2 regions of the Exiguobacterium sp. s28 genome follow, and region 2 is predicted to be linked to the other one. Evidence: a T-box and tRNA genes for the amino acid it is inferred to sense, from the RefSeq annotation. Region 2 holds a T-box; the other holds one or more tRNA genes.
The links. A T-box is a leader RNA that pairs with one kind of tRNA and senses whether it is charged. The one in region 2 lies ahead of KNP78_RS04095 (valine--tRNA ligase), so its partner is inferred to be a tRNA-Val.

Region 1: it encodes a tRNA-Val, which carries the amino acid that the T-box ahead of KNP78_RS04095 (valine--tRNA ligase) is inferred to sense. The anticodon was not compared.

Annotation. Positions count from the first base shown of each region.
Region 1 covers NZ_JACSLL010000007.1:40,762-43,863, reverse strand. The annotation lists gene feoB (ferrous iron transport protein B) at 1-245, shown strand, start outside; gene KNP78_RS09000 (FeoB-associated Cys-rich membrane protein) at 261-458, shown strand; gene KNP78_RS08995 (DUF554 domain-containing protein) at 505-1,209, opposite strand; tRNA gene KNP78_RS08990 (tRNA-Val) at 1,368-1,440, opposite strand; gene KNP78_RS08985 (GNAT family N-acetyltransferase) at 1,528-2,085, opposite strand; gene KNP78_RS08980 (DMT family transporter) at 2,153-2,467, opposite strand; gene KNP78_RS08975 (DMT family transporter) at 2,464-2,808, opposite strand; gene KNP78_RS08970 (TetR/AcrR family transcriptional regulator) at 2,805-3,102, opposite strand, start outside.
Region 2 covers NZ_JACSLL010000002.1:339,123-342,224, forward strand. The annotation lists gene KNP78_RS04095 (valine--tRNA ligase) at 1-1,520, opposite strand, end outside; T-box leader at 1,576-1,796, opposite strand; gene hemL (glutamate-1-semialdehyde 2,1-aminomutase) at 1,844-3,102, opposite strand, start outside.

The DNA of each region.
Region 1 (3,102 bases), on a different contig from region 2:
TCATCTATGCGGTCAGTGAATCCGATTTGTCGGCTTCATTATTTCCCGTGTTCACTCCGTTGAGCGCGTATAGCTTCATGGCGTTCGTCTTGCTTTATGTGCCGTGCCTGGCGACCGTTGCTGTCATTCGGCGTGAGGTAGGAAGCGCCAAGCTGACATGGGTCGCTAGCCTTTACGGATTAGGCGTGGCGTATGTCGTATCGTTGCTCATCTACCAAATCGGCCGTCTACTCGGATTTTCGTGACAAGGAGGAAATGAGATGTCTTTATTTGATCTATTGATTGGCCTTGGCGTCTTCGGATACGCCGTTTATGCGCTTGATCGATACACACGAAAAGCAAAAGCCGGGAAATGTGCCACTTGTGAGATCAAACCGACGTGCACATCATCCTGTGAGGCCGCCGACTGGGATCAACTCATCACCGAGGCTTTACGTTCCAACTCAAAAAAGTCATGACCTATACAAAAATGGACGGGCGCGTTTTTTGCGCCCGTCCATTTGTTCATTGAAAGATATGTAACACGGTGACGATGACGGCGACCATCAAAATCCCCGGCAATAGATTCGCGACGCGAATCCGAGTGATGCCGACCAAATTTAAACCGATTGCGACGATCATGACGCCGCCGGTCGCTGTCATTTCTAAAATAAAGTCATCCATGAGCGATTCCGGGATAAACTTCATGATTTGGATGGCGAGCAAGGCGATTGCCCCTTGGTATAAGAGAACCGGGACGGCCGAGAACATGACCCCAATCCCTAGCGTCGAGCTAAGGACGAGTGCCGTGAAGCCGTCAATCAATCCTTTTGTATAGAGGACATCATGGTCCCCGCGCAATCCACTGTCGAGTGCACCGATGACCGCCATCGCCCCGATGACGAAGATGAGCGTCGCCGTGATGAAGCCTTCGGCGATACTCGACTTGCTCTTGCCGCCGAGTCGGCGTTCTAATTGATAGCCGACCTCGTTCAACTTCTCATCAAGTTTCCACCATTCGCCGAGCGCCGCCCCGATGACGAGACTGCCGATGACGATTAAAAAGTTCTCACTCTTCATCCCCATTTGAATCCCTAGCAAGACGACGGCGAGACCGATGGCTGCGGTGACCGTCTCTTTCATTCGTTCGGGGATGCGGTGAAATAAAAGTCCAAGTAATGTGCCAATCACGATCAACGCCGCGTTGACGATTGTTCCGGTTAAGACCATTGTAATATTCCCCGTTTCTGTATGTATTGAGAGGAATATACCAACTGTGTATGTAGACTGTCAATTGAAAGAAAAACAAAAAAAAGCCACTTCTCGCAAGAAGTGGCGTCGCGGAAACCCACGTTCCTATGGGTTTCGCATCGGGTTTGGCACCCAAGTGATTCTGACTGGGCTCGAACCAGCGACCTCTACCCTGTCAAGGTAGCGCTCTCCCAGCTGAGCTACAGAATCAGGTCGTGTCCTCTCTTAAGGACACTATTAATATATCAAGAAACTAATGCCTTGGCAACTGTTTTTTAAAACTTTTTTTACTTTTTTTCAACGCGTCATTTCTTCCCGTTTCATATGGCGGCATAACCGCTCTAAATCACCGGCATATACCGAGACGAGCATGCCTTGATACTCAGTGTCACGGTCCCAATGCAATCCGTTCGCTTTCGCGACTCGTTGCGATGGGACGTTATCCGGATGAATCAAGGAAATGATCTCTTTCTCACCTTCTTCGAATGCATGACGCATAAGGCGAGCCGCTGCCTCGCGTCCGTAGCCCATATGCCAATGCTTCGGCGCCAACCAATATCCGACTTCAAGTTCAATCGTGCCGTCGAGTTCATGGAGCAACGTGCCGGCATGACCGATCGGCTCGTCATTTTCATGCGACATCAATTTGAGCAACCCGGTTTGACGACCCGTCTGATAGCGGGCCAACTGGCGCTCGAACCATTCGATCGTCTGTTCATCCGTATATGGCTTTCCGTCCGGGCTAATGAAACGCATCACGCGCGGATCTTGGAGTAGCGATTTCACGAAATAAAAATCAGCAATCGTGTAAGGTTCGAGTCGTAGACGCTCGGATTGCAGTTTGATATGACTCATCGTCCCCGCCCCTTTCGTTCACAGTCTGAACTATTCAATTCCCGTTTTTATTCGAAGCTAATCCTGATCACGCGACAACTTTCAATCCGATGACGCTTCCGATAATAAGCAATAAGAAGAAGATGCGCCACCGGTCCCGGGATTCGTTCAAGTACAGCATGCCGAGCACGACCCCGCCGGCCGCCCCAATCCCGACCCAAATCGAATACGCCAATCCGAGCGGGAGCGTCTCGAGCGAACGCGACAATAAATAAAAGCTTAAGGCAAACGTTCCGACCGACAAGATCGACCATTTAACAATCTGATAGCCTTTTGATTTACCCATCCAAAAGACGGCCATCATCTCAGCAAGACCCGCACCAATCAAAAATACCCAACTCATGCCGACTCACCTCCCGTCACTTGTTTCAGTCCGACCACACCGATCAGAAGCGTGATGATAAAGACGAGCTTCATCCCGGTGAGCGCCTCGTCGAACAAGAGCGCCCCGACGATGACCGTTCCGACGGCTCCGATGCCGGTAAAGACGGCGTATCCCGTCCCCGCCGGTAAGGTGCGGAACGACATCGCCAACAATCCAAAACTCACAATCAATAATAGAATCGTCATCACGCTCGGACCGAGCACCGTGAACCCGTTCGACAGCTTCATCGTCGTCGCCCAAACGATTTCGAGCAGACCGGCGAGCACGAGCCAAACCCAGGCTAGTTGATCTTGTTTCATGTCCAACCGACTCCTTTCTTGAAAATCGTGAATGCGGCCCGTTGCCGTTTGACGCGATTCGTCTCAAGCGTGAAGAGCGAAAGAAGCGCCCCGTCTAGAAAACAATAGTACGCGTCATACACGTCCTCGAGTGACTGTTCGGGTAAGGCGCCTTGTTCCATCGCCAATCGAAACTGTTCTTTCTCGAACGCTTGCAATTCCGTCTCGACCGAACCGAGCGTCGTCTCGATGAACAATCGCAACTCGGGCGGTGGGACGAGCAACATCCGCTTCGTCAGCATCCACGTCTCTTCC
Region 2 (3,102 bases):
GTGAACTCGAGCGATTGGAAGATCATGCGCGATACCCAGAAGAAGATGATGTCGTAACCCGTGACGAGCGCGCTCGTCGGGAAGTAACGTTTGAAGTCTGCTGAGTCCGTGTCCGGCCAGCCCATCGTCGAGAACGGCCAGAGCGCTGACGAGAACCATGTGTCGAGCACGTCTTCGTCTTGGTGCCAGTTCTCACTGTCAGCCGGTGCTTCTTTCCCTACATAGATCTCTCCTGTCTCATTGTGGTACCAAGCCGGGATGCGGTGGCCCCACCAGAGTTGACGGCTGATACACCAATCGCGGATGTTCTCCATCCAACGGAGGTATGTGCCTTCGAACCGCTCTGGGACGAAGTTGACTTTCGTATCGTCATGTCCTTGAGCTTCGAGCGCTGCTTTCGCGAGCGGCTCCATGTCGACGAACCACTGTTTCGAAAGATACGGCTCGATGACTGCGCCTGAACGTTCCGAGTGGCCGACCGAGTGCGTGTGCGGCTCGATCTTGACGAGCGTGCCGTCCGCTTCTAGGTCTTTGACGAGTTGCTTGCGGCATTCGAAGCGGTCGAGCCCTTCGTACTTGCCTGCGTTCTCGTTCATCTTGCCTCCTTCGTCCATGACGAGGATACGCGGGAGCTCGTGGCGGTTCCCGATCTCGAAGTCGTTCGGGTCGTGCGCCGGTGTGATCTTGACGCAACCTGTACCGAACTCCATGTCGACGTAGTCGTCAGCGACAATCGGGATCTCACGGTTCATGACCGGAAGCATGATCGTCTTGCCGACGAGGTGCGCGTAACGCTCATCTTTCGGGTTGACGGCAACGGCTGTATCGCCGAGCATCGTCTCCGGACGTGTCGTCGCGATCTCGATGTGGCCTGAGCCGTCAGCGAGCGGATACTTCATGTGGTAGAATGCTCCTTCGACTTCTTGATAGATGACTTCGATATCCGAGACGGCCGTCTTTTGCGCCGGGTCCCAGTTGACGATATATTCGCCGCGGTAAATCAAGCCCTTCTCATAGAGACGGACGAACACTTCCTGGACTGCTTTCGAAAGTCCTTCGTCGAGCGTGAAACGCTCACGTGAGTAGTCGAGACCGAGGCCAAGTTTTGACCATTGGGCCCGAATCGTGTCGGCGTACTCGTCTTTCCATTCCCACGTCTTCTCGAGGAACTTCTCGCGTCCGAGGTCGTAACGCATGATGCCGTCCTCACGGAGCTTCTGTTCGACTTTCGCTTGCGTCGCGATACCGGCGTGGTCCATTCCTGGGAGCCAGAGGACGTCATAACCTTGCATGCGCTTAAGGCGCGTCAATAAATCTTGGAGCGTCGTGTCCCACGCGTGTCCGAGGTGAAGTTTCCCTGTTACGTTCGGTGGCGGGATGACGATCGTGTACGGCTGTTTTGAATCGTCCTCGTCTGCTTTGAATACGTCGTTCTCTAACCAGTAGTCATACCATTTCGCTTCCGTCGCACTTGGATCGTACTTCGTCGGCATGGTGATTTCGTTTGTCTCGTTGGCCATATGCCCAACCTCCTCTAATAATGTGGACAAAAAAACGGCTACTCTCGTCCTTAACGCTAAGGACGAAAGAAGCCGTATCTTCCGCGGTACCACCTTAGTTCGCCAACAGGTGGCGCCCTCAAAATCGAATAACGGTCGATGGACCGGACCTTCCTACTTCGTTCAAAAGGTCAGCTCCGAGGCGACTTCCGCACCATCCTTCGCGGCCTCGCACCAAGTGGCCGCGTCTCTGAAAAAGGATGTTGATTGCGTACTATTCCTCATCGTAGCTTTTGTTCGTATCTGTTAAACAATTGTAGCGACAGAAGCTGTTTCCGTCAAGATTACAGTGAAAACTCTTGTTGCAGCTCTTTGAACGTCGCGTCGACCGCTGCGAGCGTCTGGTCGATATCTTCGTCCGTGTGCACGGTCGAGAGGAACAATCCTTCGAACTGTGACGGTGGCAAGAACACACCGCGCCCCGCCATCTTCTGATAGTAAGCGCGGAACAAGTCGAGGTTCGCCGTCTTCGCCTTCTCGAAGTTCGTTACTTTCTCGTTCGTGAAGAAGAATCCGAACATCGAGCCGGCCCGGTTCGTGTCGTGCGGGATGTTATACTTTTCGGCCGCTTTCGTGTAGCCTTCGGCGAGACGGTCCGCTTTGCGTTCGAACTCGGCGTAGTGCTCAGGCTTGAGTTGCGACAGCGTCGTGTAGCCGGCGATCATCGCGAGCGGGTTCCCTGAGAGCGTCCCCGCCTGGTAAATCGGTCCTTGTGGCGCGATTTGTTCCATAATCTCGCGTTTCCCGCCATAGGCACCGACCGGAAGGCCGCCGCCGATGACTTTTCCGAGGCACGTCAAATCCGGAGTCACGCCGAAGTAACCTTGGGCACAGTTGTAGCCGACCCGGAACCCGGTCATGACCTCGTCAAAGATGAGGAGCGCGCCGTATTGTTCCGTGATCTCGCGGAGCCCTTCAAGGAATCCAGGTTGCGGTGGCACGAAGCCCATGTTGCCGGCCGCCGGTTCGACGATGACCCCAGCGATGTCGTCGCCGAACTTCTCGAACGCGACGCGGAGGGCATCCAAGTCGTTGTACGGTACCGTGAGCGTCTGGCTCGCCAAGTCTTTCGGCACGCCCGGTGAGTCCGGAAGGCCGAGCGTCGCGACGCCCGAACCGGCCTTGATGAGGAGCGAGTCGCCGTGACCGTGGTAGCAGCCTTCGAACTTCAAGATTTTCGTCTTGCCCGTGTAGCCGCGTGCGAGGCGAAGTGCCGCCATCGTCGCTTCCGTACCCGAGTTGACCATGCGCACCATCTCGATCGATGGGACGCGCTCGATGACGAGCTCGGCCATTTTCGTTTCCAGCTCGGTCGGCGTCCCGAACGTCCAGCCTTTCTCGGCTTGCTCTTGAATCGCCTTCGTGACGACCGGGTCGCGGTGACCGAGGATGAGTGGTCCCCATGAGAGGACGTAATCGATATACTCGTTGCCATCGATATCGTAGACGCGTGAGCCTTCACCGCGTTCAGCGAAGATTGGCGTCATGCCGACTGATTTATAGGCACGGACCGGGCTGTTTACCCCGCCCGGCATGAGCGGAC